4 regions of the Erwinia sorbitola genome follow, and region 2 is predicted to be linked to each of the others. Evidence: predicted binding sites of a transcription regulator. Region 2 holds the regulator's gene; each other region holds the start of a gene.
What was found. Region 2 encodes PurR, which represses purine synthesis genes. Its sites were predicted from a motif close to CANGCAAACGTTTGCNTG; they were not measured.
Positions count from the first base shown of each region.

Region 1 (3,127 bases), 2.1 Mb from region 2:
CACGTATTACCGCGCCGCTTATTCTCAGTTCCCAGTCGGCAGCGATTTTGCAGGATCGTCAACAGCAGCGCGAACTGCTGGCGTTGCGCGGTCACCAGCTGAATCAATTCGCCCTGCATCCGTTACGGATCGTACGTGCGATGCAGGACATTATTAATAGTGACGTTACGCTGACGGTTGATATGGGGAGTTTCCATATATGGATCGCCCGTTACCTTTACAGCTTCCGGGCGCGTCAGATCATGATCTCTAACGGCCAGCAAACCATGGGTGTTGCGTTGCCCTGGGCCATCGGTGCCTGGCTGGTGGATCCGTCACGCAAAGTGGTGTCTGTTTCCGGCGACGGTGGTTTTCTGCAATCAAGTATGGAGCTGGAAACTGCGGTGCGTCTGGGGGCTAACCTGCTGCATATCATCTGGGTTGATGAGTGCTACAACATGGTAGCGATGCAGGAAGAGAAGAAATATAACCGGGTTTCCGGGGTGAAATTCGGTCCGATTGATTTTAAAGCTTACGCGGAGTCCTTTGGCGCTGCCGGATTTGCTGTGGAAAGTGCCGGGATGCTGGAACCGACGCTGCGTAAAGCGATGGATGTGCAGGGGCCGGCGGTAGTGGCGATACCGGTTGATTACGCCGACAACCATCTGCTGATGGGTCAGCTGCATCTCAGTCAGATCTTGTGAACGTGGTAATTCCGTCAACGACAAGGAGTGAAGAATATGAAAAATAAAGTAGCCCTGGTGACTGGTGCCGGCCAGGGGATAGGCAGAGCAATAGCCCTGCGCCTGGCAAAAGATGGCTTCGCGGTAGCCGTTGCCGATTTTAATCAAGAGACCGCTCGCAAGGTCGCTGATGAGATCGCTCATACCGGCCGTAAAGCGGTGGCTGTAACGGTAGATGTCTCTAATCGTGAGCAATTTTTTGCCGCGGTTGAAAAAGCACGTACTGCACTGGGCGGTTTTGATGTCATCGTTAATAACGCTGGTGTGGCACCGACCACTCTGATTGAAGAGATCACCCCCGAAATCGTCGATAAAGTCTACGGTGTGAATGTTAAAGGGGTGATCTGGGGCATGCAGGCGGCAATTAAAGCCTTTAAGGCTGAAGGGCACGGCGGCAAAATTATTAATGCGTCATCCCAGGCCGGACATGTCGGTAATCCTGAACTGGCTGTGTACAGTTCGAGTAAGTTTGCCGTGCGCGGGCTGACGCAGACCGCAGCCCGTGACCTCGCTCACCTTGGGATCACTGTTAACGGCTATTGCCCCGGTATCGTGAAAACCCCGATGTGGGAAGAGATCGATCGCCAGGTTTCAGAAGCGGCAGGTAAACCACTGGGCTACGGTACCGCAGAGTTTGCGAAAAATATCACGCTGGGCCGCCTGTCTGAGCCTGAAGATGTCGCTGCCTGCGTCGCCTTCCTGGCCGGGCCAGACTCAGACTATATGACCGGGCAGTCACTGTTAATCGACGGTGGTATGGTCTTTAATTAATTCCTTCCTGGCCCTTTACCGGTAACATAAAAGGGCCATTTTCAGCCTTAAAACAAATCCTCCCCCAGCGTCAGCGAAACGTTTCGATGGCGATCACATTTTCAGCACATGGTGATTGTGTTCCCCCGGCCATTTCTTACACTGCCAATCAGCGAAACGTTTCGCTCTGGAGTGAATAATGAAAAAAGGCACCTTACTGAATTCTGATATCTCATCCGTGATTGCACGTCTCGGCCATACCGACAGCATTGTCATTGGTGATGCCGGGCTGCCAATTCCACAGGGGCCGCAGCGCATCGATCTGGCTATCACCCATGGAATTCCGACGTTTTTACAGGTCGCCAGGGCGGTCACCAGCGAGATGCAGGTTGAGAGTGCCATCATTGCGGAAGAGATTAAGCAGCACAATCCGCAGCTTCTTAGTGACCTGCTCGCTCTGCTCGACTTACTGCAACAACACCAGGGTAATACCATTGACATTCGTTATGTCAGTCACGAACAGTTCAAACAACAAACTCAGCGTAGTCATGCCGTCATTCGCAGCGGGGAGTGTTCTCCGTATGCGAATGTCATCCTGACCGCTGGCGTGACCTTCTGAGGCTGTTATGCAACCTTTACTGCAATTAAAAGGCATCGATAAGGCCTTCCCGGGCGTTAAAGCGCTATCGGGTGCGGCACTCTCCGTCTACCCTGGCCGTGTGATGGCGCTGGTAGGTGAGAATGGCGCGGGTAAATCGACCATGATGAAAGTACTGACCGGGATTTATGCCCGTGATGCGGGTACTTTTTCATGGCTGGGTCAGGAAACCACGTTCAGCGGGCCAAAAGAGTCTCAGGAAGCGGGTATCGGCATTATTCACCAGGAACTTAACCTGATCCCTCAGTTGAGCATTGCTGAAAACATCTTTCTCGGACGTGAATTTGTTAACCGCTTTGGCCGTATCCAGTGGAAAAAGATGTATGCCGAAGCTGATACGCTGCTGAAACGTCTTAATCTGCGCTTCAGTAGTCATAAGCTGGTGGGGGATCTGTCGATCGGCGACCAGCAGATGGTGGAGATTGCCAAAGTACTGAGCTTTGAATCCAAAGTGATCGTGATGGACGAACCGACGGATGCGCTGACAGATACCGAAACAGCTTCACTGTTCCGGGTTATCAACGAGCTTAAGGCGCAGGGCTGCGGCATTGTTTACATCTCTCATCGCATGAAAGAGATTTTCGAGGTCTGCGACGATGTCACCATTTTCCGCGACGGCCAGTTTATCGCAGAACGTGAAGTGGCCACGCTGACGGAAGAGTCGCTGATTGAAATGATGGTGGGCCGCAAGCTGGAAGAGCAGTATCCGCGCCTGGATAAAGCACCGGGCGAGGTGCGACTGAAAGTTGAGCATCTCAGCGGTTCCGGCGTTGAGGACGTGAGTTTTACCCTGCGTAAGGGTGAAATTTTGGGTGTGGCCGGGCTGATGGGCGCAGGCCGTACCGAACTGATGAAAGTGCTGTATGGCGCTCTGTCGCGCAGCGCGGGTAACGTTACGCTGGATGGTAAACCTATCGTTTCCCGTACCCCGGAAGAGGGGCTGGCTAACGGCATCGTCTATATCTCGGAAGACCGTAAACGCGACGGGCTGGTGCTG
Region 1 is NZ_CP046509.1:4,649,260-4,652,386, reverse strand. It holds gene alsS (acetolactate synthase AlsS) at 1-683, shown strand, start outside; gene GN242_RS21115 ((S)-acetoin forming diacetyl reductase) at 720-1,493, shown strand; gene rbsD (D-ribose pyranase) at 1,672-2,091, shown strand; gene rbsA (ribose ABC transporter ATP-binding protein RbsA) at 2,099-3,127, shown strand, end outside.
Region 1: rbsD (D-ribose pyranase) is a predicted target of PurR. The motif match lies at 1,643-1,660, and genes of this name have one in related genera.

Region 2 (3,127 bases):
TTATCAATGGGGCGGCACCTCACCCAAAACCGGTTTCGATTGCAGTGGCCTGGTGTGGTACGCCTATAAAGACCTGGTTAAATTCAAGATCCCCCGCACTGCTAATGAAATGTATCACTTGCGCGATGCCGCTGCGATTAAGCGCGATGAGTTAGAGAAAGGCGACCTGGTGTTCTTCCGTATTAACGGACGCGGAACCGCTGACCATGTTGGCGTCTATCTTGGGGGCGGCAAATTTATCCAGTCACCGCGTACCGGGAAGGATATTCAGGTCAGCGCATTGAGCGAGGATTACTGGCAGGAACACTACATCGGCGCGCGCCGTATGATGACGCCTAAAACCATTCGCTGATGTAAAGCCATTGCCATTTAGATAAAGGTTATACGGGAAGAGAGTTACCCCTTCCCGTTAGGATTTAGTGCATTACAGCCGTAAAACTAAACGCAATAATCATCAGCAGTGAACCCACAACAGCAATAGCTGTCATTTTCATATCAGTGTTCATCCCCTCTCCTTAATAACCTTGTTATTTGTAAGCCAACATATTTTCCCACAGTTACCTGTAAAAATCTCGTTTTCTGCGCGCAGCCTTGTTAGAATTCGTCCTTTCCGTTGCGCAACAGACCCGGGAACTTTTTTTTAGCCAGTACTGCATGTCACTCTACGGACGATTCTACCCCTTCCAGCCCCTTTGAGACAGCACCTAAATTTATTCTGTTCGGGCAGGAATGGCTGTACCCAGGCAAACGTTTAACCAATTAGTTATCAAGATGTTATGATAACACCAGGAGTACGATTTTAATGGCAACAATTAAGGATGTGGCAAAGCGCGCAGGTGTTTCAACCACCACAGTGTCCCACGTTATTAATAAAACGCGCTTTGTAGCCGAAGAGACGCGCGAAGCGGTGTGGGCAGCAATTAAAGAGTTGCACTATTCCCCCAGCGCCGTGGCTCGCAGTCTTAAGGTCAACCACACCAAAACTATTGGTCTGCTGGCAACATCCAGTGAAGCCCCCTATTTTGCTGAGATTATTGAAGCGATTGAAAACCGCTGCTTTGCCAAAGGCTATACGCTGATTTTAGGCAACGCGCATAATGACCTGCAAAAGCAGCAGGCGTACCTGTCGATGATGGCGCAAAAGCGCGTTGATGGCCTGCTGGTTATGTGTTCAGAGTATCCCGATACGCTAATCTCCATGCTGGAAGATAATCGCAATATTCCAATGGTGGTTATGGACTGGGGCGAGTCGCGCGGTGATTTCACCGATAGCGTACAGGATAATGCCTTTGAAGGGGGCTATCTGGCTGGGCGTTATTTGATTGAGCGCGGGCACCGCGATATCGGTGCGATTCCGGGACAGCTTGAGCGTAATACCGGCGGCGGTCGCCATGCGGGATTCCTCAAAGCGCTGGCAGAAGCGGGGATCACCCTGCGCGATGAGTGGCTGGTGCAAGGTGACTTTGAACCCGAGTCAGGTTATCGCGCCATGCAACAGATTTTATCGCAAAAACAGCGCCCGACAGCCATTTTTTGCGGCGGCGATATTATGGCAATGGGGGCGATTTGCGCAGCAGATGAGATGGGGCTGCGCGTGCCGCAGGATATTTCGGTGATCGGTTATGATAACGTGCGCAACGCGCGTTACTTTACCCCTGCGCTGACGACCGTACACCAGCCAAAAGAGCGCCTGGGTGAAACTGCCTTTGATATGCTGCTCGATCGCATCACCAGCAAGCGCGAAGAGCCGCAGACCATTGAAGTTCATCCATCGCTGATTGAGCGCCGCTCCGTTGCCGATGGCCCGTACCGCGACTATCGTCGATAAGCTCTGTCCCCACCCGGCTACAGGCCGGGTTGTTCACTCAGCCATTCAGCGTTAAGCGTTTCCGTGTTCCCCAGATATTCAAGCAGCCAGTTTAATGCAGGCGATGCGCTTTGCTCTGACCAGCTGAGATAGCAGGGGCTGTCAGGAAACGCTGCTGTCAGCGTCAGTTCGCCGAGAACCCCCTGCTGCAACCACGGTTGCGCAAAATGCCCGGGCACCATCCCCACGCACAAACCGGCGCGCAGGCAGTCAAAAGCACTCTCCCAATCGGGCACCACCAGCCGCCGCTGGTTATCCAGCGTCCAGGTGGTGCGTTTTGGTAATGCGCGTGCGGTGTCCTCCAGTACCAGTGATGGCCACTCGCGGATCAGCGCCTCGCTTAACGGGCCATCCTGACTGAATAATGGATGTTCAGTTTGCACCACGCAACGCCAGTTGAGGCTTCCCATATCACGATAGGCAAAGCGCCCTTTGACCGGGATCGCCTGGGTTGCTCCGATCGCCACGTCCACGCGACCATCTGCCAGCGCATCCCACACCCCGTTAAAAACTTCTGGCATGATATGCAGTTCCATATCCGGAAAACGCCGATAAAAATCCACCACCAGCTGCCGGGTGCGGGCCGGGCGCACAATCCGGTCGACAGCAATATTGATTTGCCCGCGCCAGCCGTTAGCCACCTGCTGGCAGCGGATACGGGTGACGAGCATTTTTTTGATAACAGCCCGCCCTTCTTCAATAAAAACACGACCTGCCTCTGTCAGTACCACATCGCGATGACGACGTTCAAACAGGCTGATTGCCAGCCACTCTTCCATCTGACGCACGGTATAACTGATCGCCGAGGGTACGCGATGCAGCTCTGCCGCCGCAGAGGTAAAGCTGCCCGTTCTGGCGACAGCATCAATCACTTCCAGAGAATGTTCAGACCACATATTTTTGCCTTCAATATTTTTCACTGCAACCCGCTAATATTAACGTTTCACAGGTGACTCAGCACGAGATTAAACTCCACACGTAAAAAAATTGTCTGATAAGAGTTAATAAATATGCGTTCCAAAGGATTTATGATTTACCTTGCGCTGCTCAGTATGCTGGGCTTCCTTGCTACTGATATGTACCTGCCCGCATTTGGCGTGATGCAGCAGGATCTGCAAACAGGTGCCGGAGCCATCAGCGCCAGCCTGAGTATCTTCCTCGCCGGTTTTGCCTGCGCCCAGCTGGTATGGGGCCCGCTTTCTGACCGCATCGGTCGCAAGCCGGTATTAATCATGGGCCTGAGCCTGTTTATTATTGGCT
Region 2 is NZ_CP046509.1:2,056,551-2,059,677, reverse strand. It holds gene GN242_RS09230 (C40 family peptidase) at 1-352, shown strand, start outside; gene cydH (cytochrome bd-I oxidase subunit CydH) at 417-506, opposite strand; gene purR (HTH-type transcriptional repressor PurR) at 803-1,828, shown strand; gene punR (DNA-binding transcriptional activator PunR) at 1,846-2,763, opposite strand; gene punC (purine nucleoside transporter PunC) at 2,878-3,127, shown strand, end outside.

Region 3 (3,127 bases), 850 kb from region 2:
GGATGGTGAAAATGGCATACCATTCGAAGCGTGGCGTATAGAAGGTTGGCAGCGCAAACCAGTGCGCATTCATTACCGGAGTCCAGTCGACGATGCCCATGCCGTAGGAGAGCGCATAGCCCACCAGCACACCAATCAGGATCGGAATAATCGCCAGAAAACCACGGAACATCACCGAGCCAAACACCGTCACGCCCAGCGTCACCATGGAAATAATAATGGTTTTACTGTCAGCCGAGCTGCCGTCGGCAGGCAGCAGGCCGGACATATTTGCCGCCACACCGGCCAGCTCCAGGCCAATGACCGCTACAATGGCTCCCATGGCTGCCGGAGGGAACATCACGTCCAGCCAGCCGGTTCCGGCTTTTTTCACGATCAGCGCCACCAGACAGAACAGCACGCCGCACATAATAAAACCGCCGAGTGCCACTTCATAACCCAGCGGCAACAGCAGCAGCACCGGAGAGATAAAGGCAAAGCTGGAACCCAGGTAGGCCGGGATTTTCCCTTTACAGATAAACAGGTACATCAGCGTGCCGATACCGTTAAACAGCAGCACGGTGGCCGGGTTAATGTGGAACAGAATGGGCACCAGAACTGTGGCACCAAACATAGCGAAAAGATGCTGGAAGCTGAGTGGAATAGTTTGCAGCAGCGGTGGCCGCTCGTGTACGCCAATTGCGCGACGCGTCATGATGTTAATACCCCTTGAGTTTGCCTTAGACATAAAAAAACCGACTCTCCGGCCGGTTTAACGTTTACCGGGTCAGGCATGCCTGACCCCTACAGGCGATCCCGTAATTTACGGGGACGGAGCAAGCCCGCCCCCGATGGACGACCCGATTCAGCGCAGGGGCGAGGCATGCCTCGCCCGCAGCAAACTTATTTAGTGCCAAAAATCTTATCACCGGCATCACCAAGACCAGGGATAATATACCCTTTCTCGTTGAGGCCCTGATCGACAGACGCGGTATACACTTCCACATCCGGGTGCACTTTCTCCAGCGCAGCCAGCCCTTCTGGTGCCGCGACCAGTACCAGCACCTTGATGCTGTTACAGCCCGCTTTTTTCAGCAGGTCGATGGTGGCAATCATCGAACCACCGGTTGCCAGCATAGGATCAACCACCAGCGCCATACGCTCTTCAATGTTGGATACCAGCTTCTGGAAATAGGGCACCGGCTCCAGCGTCTCTTCATCGCGGTAAACGCCAACCACGCTGATACGTGCGCTCGGCACATGCTCCAGCACACCTTCCATCATCCCCAGACCGGCGCGCAGGATAGGCACCACGGTAATCTTCTTGCCTTTAATCTGCTCGATTTCAACCGGACCGTTCCAGCCCTGGATAGTGACGGTCTCGGTTTCAAGATCGGCAGTGGCTTCATAAGTCAGCAGACTTCCCACTTCTGATGCGAGCTCACGGAAACGCTTAGTGCTGACGTCATGCTCCCGCATCAGACCCAGTTTATGTTTGACCAGCGGGTGTTTGACTTCCACGATCTTCATTCTTGTACTCCCGGAGTGTTAAGCTGCAAAAAAAAATCGCGAGATTATAGCGCCATTTATCCCCAGCGCCATATGACTTAGTGCAATACTTTGCATATCTCCTGCTAACCCCCTAAGGATTGACTAAATTCCAGCTATCCGCAATGCGCGGTAAGAAGGCACTCGCAAACGTTTGCCTGCACTGTTAGAATTGCCGCGCTTAAACAAGCCACAACACCAACCGCAAACCGCGTGGGGATTCGCAGTGACCGACAAAACCTCTCTCAGCTATAAAGACGCCGGCGTAGATATCGATGCAGGCAATGCTTTAGTCGACCGTATCAAAGGCGTAGTGAAAAAGACTCGCCGCCCCGAAGTGATGGGTGGACTGGGCGGTTTCGGTGCCCTTTGTGCACTGCCGCAAAAATACCGTGAGCCTATCCTGGTATCAGGAACTGACGGCGTCGGCACCAAGCTGCGTCTGGCGATGGATCTTAAACGCCACGATACTATCGGTATCGATCTGGTTGCGATGTGCGTTAACGATCTGGTGGTACAGGGCGCAGAGCCTCTGTTTTTCCTGGATTATTATGCCACCGGCAAGCTGGACGTTGATACCGCAGCAAGCGTGATCACTGGCATCGCTGAAGGCTGTTCACAATCGGGCTGTGCTCTGGTTGGCGGTGAAACCGCTGAAATGCCTGGCATGTACCACGGTGAAGATTACGACGTGGCAGGTTTCTGTGTCGGCGTGGTTGAGAAATCCGAGATTATTGACGGCAGCAAAGTAGCAGATGGCGACGTGCTGATCGCGCTGGGTTCAAGCGGCCCACACTCTAACGGCTATTCACTGGTGCGTAAAATTCTGGAAGTCAGCAAAACTGACCCGGAAACCACCCAGCTGGAAGGCAAATCTCTCTCTGACCATCTGCTGGCACCAACCCGCATTTATGTGAAAAACATCCTCAGCCTGATTGAACAGGTCGATGTCCATGCTATCGCCCACCTGACCGGTGGCGGCTTCTGGGAAAATATTCCGCGCGTACTGCCGGATAACACCCAGGCCGTGCTTTCCGAGTCAAGCTGGGAATGGCCAGCGGTCTTCGGCTGGATGCAGCAGGCCGGTAACGTGAGTCGCTTTGAGATGTACCGCACCTTCAACTGTGGCGTTGGCATGGTGATTGCCCTCAGCCCGGAAGACGCCGACAAAGCGGTACAGCTGATGACCGATGCAGGCGAAAAAGCGTGGAAAATCGGCGTGATTAAAGCCTCTGACTCTGAAGAACGTGTGGTTATTAACGCATGAAGCGCATAGTCGTGCTGGTTTCAGGTAACGGAAGCAATTTACAGGCAATCCTGGATGCCTGCCAGCAGGGGCGGATTAACGGCAGCATCGCTGCCGTATTCAGCAATAAAGCCGAGGCCGGAGGGCTGGAGCGCGCACGTGATGCCAACGTTCCCGCACATGCGCTCTCTGCCGCGCAGTTTGCCGACCGTGAAGCGTTCGACCGTCAGCTGATGCTGGAGATGGATGCTTACGCCCCCGATCTGGTGGTGCTGGCAGGTTATATGCGTATCCTCAGCCCGGCTTTTGTGCAGCACTATGCCGGGCGCATGCTGAATATCCACCCTTCGCTGT
Region 3 is NZ_CP046509.1:1,208,610-1,211,736, reverse strand. It holds gene uraA (uracil permease) at 1-694, opposite strand, end outside; gene upp (uracil phosphoribosyltransferase) at 883-1,509, opposite strand; gene purM (phosphoribosylformylglycinamidine cyclo-ligase) at 1,754-2,794, shown strand; gene purN (phosphoribosylglycinamide formyltransferase) at 2,791-3,127, shown strand, end outside.
Region 3: purM (phosphoribosylformylglycinamidine cyclo-ligase) is a predicted target of PurR. The motif match lies at 1,671-1,688, and genes of this name have one in related genera.

Region 4 (3,127 bases), 670 kb from region 2:
ATTGTGCTGGTGTGTGGCTCATTCCACACCGTGGCGCAGGTAATGGAAACGATGGAAACGGAGAACGGCAGTGGCAAGTAAGTTTCAAAACCGTTTAGTCGGAACCATCATCATTGTGGCGCTGGGTGTGATTGTCCTGCCTGGTTTGCTCGATGGTAAAAAGAAACACTATAAAGAGGAGTTCGCGGCTATTCCGCTGGTGCCGAAGCCGGAAGATCAGCAGGAAACTGACCTGGTGCCGCCGCCAACGCAGTCGCTACCCGCACAGCCGCCAGAAGGGGCCGGGGCCGCAATTAGCGCGGGCAGTAACGCCGGTGACAACTCTTCTCAGGCCGACAGTGGTTCTACTGCGCCGCAGTCGCGTAATCAGCCAACGGTGGTAACACCTCCGCCGGTCAAACCTGTGCAGCAGCAGCCGAAAGTGGTGGAAAAACCGAAGCCGCAGCCTAAGCCAGTTGAAAAACCGATTGAGAAACCGGTAGAAAAACCGAAACCGGCAGAAAAACCGAAGCCGGTTGAGAAGCCTGAAGCGAAGGTTGAGACCCCGGTAGAGAGTAAGCCACCGGTCGCGGAAACTGCACCGTCAGGGCAGGCCTGGGTTGTGCAGCTTGGCGCGTTGAAAAACGCCGCGAAAGTGAATGAGATCGTCGCCCAGCTTCGTCTCTCCGGTTATCGTGCCTTCACTGTTCCAGCCACGCCGGTACAGGGTCAGATCACCCGTATTTACGTCGGGCCGGATGCTTCAAAAGCCAAAATGCAGGCGGCGGTTGGCGCGTTACAGGGGATCTCTGGTCTCGGCGGGGTAGTCAAACCTTACTCCGCCCGTTAGCCAATGCTGGCTCGTCGCTGACTATTGCGACGGGCTATCATTGCGATAGTTTTGATCACCCCGCGCCCGGAGCTGACAGCATGTCGTTCCGGGCGTCGTGCGTGATGATAGAGGCAAATCAAGGTATTGCGTAAGAGTGTTTCGCGGAGGAGATCCGCGTACGAAAGTGTTTTTTTTAAGCGTTCTCGTTTATTTAAATCACCACAGGAAAACCCTACGCAAACGTTTTCTTTTTCTGTTAGAATTCGCCCCGAACTGAGGCAGTATCCCCTTGCACCTGTGCTTACAGGGGGATGCAGGCTGACACAGGGGCCTGGTCACTGGAAGCGTTCATGGTCTGGATAGATTACGTCATTATTGCGGTAATTAGTTTTTCGGCTCTCGTTAGCCTGATTCGAGGATTTGTTCGGGAAGCTCTTTCTCTCGTCACCTGGGGTTGCGCATTTTTTGTCGCCAGTCATTACTACTCCTACCTTGCCGTCTGGTTCACAGGATTTGAAGACGAACTGGTTAGAAATGGGATCGCCATTGCGGTGTTATTCATTGCCACCCTGATTGTCGGGGCCATTGTTAACTACGTGATTGGTTCGCTGGTTGAAAAAACTGGCCTGTCGGGAACCGACAGAGTGCTGGGGGTCTGTTTTGGGGCATTACGCGGCGTGCTGATCGTTTCAGCGATGCTCTTTTTCCTCGACACATTCACCGGCTTTTCCAAAAGTGCGGACTGGCAGCAGTCCCAGCTTGTTCCTCAGTTCAGTTACATTATCAGGTGGTTTTTTGATTACCTGAAAAGCACGTCGAGTTTTTTGCCCCGGTAATCGCACCGGGGTCGCGGCTTATGAGGAAATGTCAATATGTGCGGTATTGTCGGGATCGCCGGTTTTGCACCGGTCAACCAGTCGATTTATGACGCGTTAACGGTGCTTCAGCACCGTGGGCAGGATGCCGCAGGCATCGTTACCATTGATGCATTGAATTGCTTCCGTCTGCGTAAAGCAAACGGTCTGGTCAGCGATGTATTTGAAGCCCGCCATATGCAACGTATGCAGGGTAATATGGGTATCGGCCATGTGCGTTACCCAACGGCAGGAAGCTCAAGTGCTTCTGAAGCCCAGCCTTTCTATGTTAACTCCCCTTACGGTATTACACTTGCCCATAACGGCAACCTGACCAATGCCCACGAACTGCGTAAAGAGCTGTTTGAAACTGGCCGCCGTCATGTAAATACCACTTCAGATTCTGAAATCCTGCTGAATATCTTTGCGCAGGAAGTGGATCGTTTCCAGCATGATCCGCTGGAAGCAGAGAACATCTTCTCCGCCGTTGCCGCAGTGCATCAGCGTGTACGCGGTGCCTATGCCTGCGTAGCGATGATCATCGGCCATGGTCTGGTGGCATTCCGCGACCCGAATGGCATTCGTCCGCTGGTGATCGGCAAGCGTCGTATGACTGATGGCCGTACCGAGTATATGGTGGCCTCTGAGAGCGTGGCGCTGGATACCCTGGGCTTTGAGTTCCTGCGCGATGTGGCACCAGGTGAAGCAGTGTATGTGACCGAAAAAGGCCAGCTGTTTACCCGCCAGTGTGCAGAAAATCCGAAGTGCAACCCGTGCCTGTTCGAGTACGTTTACTTTGCACGCCCGGATTCATTCCTCGACAAAATCTCGGTGTACAGCGCCCGCGTGCGTATGGGAACCAAGCTCGGTGAAAAGATCGCCCGCGAGTGGGAAGATCTGGATATCGATGTGGTCATCCCCATCCCTGAAACCTCCTGCGATATTGCACTGGAGATGGCGCGTATTCTCGATAAGCCCTACCGTCAGGGTTTTGTGAAAAACCGTTATGTCGGGCGTACCTTTATCATGCCAGGTCAGCACCAGCGTCGTAGCGCAGTTCGCCGCAAGCTGAATGCTAACCGTGCCGAATTCCGCGGTAAAAACGTGCTTCTGGTGGATGACTCCATCGTACGCGGAACCACCTCAGAACAGATTATCGAGATGGCGCGTGAAGCCGGAGCGAAGAAGGTGTATCTCGCTTCTGCGGCACCGGAAATCCGGTTCCCAAATGTCTACGGCATTGATATGCCAAGCGCCACAGAGCTGATTGCTCACGGTCGTGAAGTGGAAGAGATCCGTCAGCTAATCGGAGCAGATGCGCTGATCTTCCAGGATCTGAGCGATCTGATTGAGGCAGTGCGTGAAGAGAATCCAGACATCGCCCAGTTTGAGTGTTCAGTATTCGATGGTATCTACGTCACCAAAGATGTAGACCAGCAGTACCTGGAATATCTGCAATCTC
Region 4 is NZ_CP046509.1:1,381,710-1,384,836, forward strand. It holds gene folC (bifunctional tetrahydrofolate synthase/dihydrofolate synthase) at 1-81, shown strand, start outside; gene dedD (cell division protein DedD) at 71-829, shown strand; gene cvpA (colicin V production protein) at 1,162-1,647, shown strand; gene purF (amidophosphoribosyltransferase) at 1,684-3,127, shown strand, end outside.
Region 4: cvpA (colicin V production protein) is a predicted target of PurR. The motif match lies at 1,045-1,062, and genes of this name have one in related genera.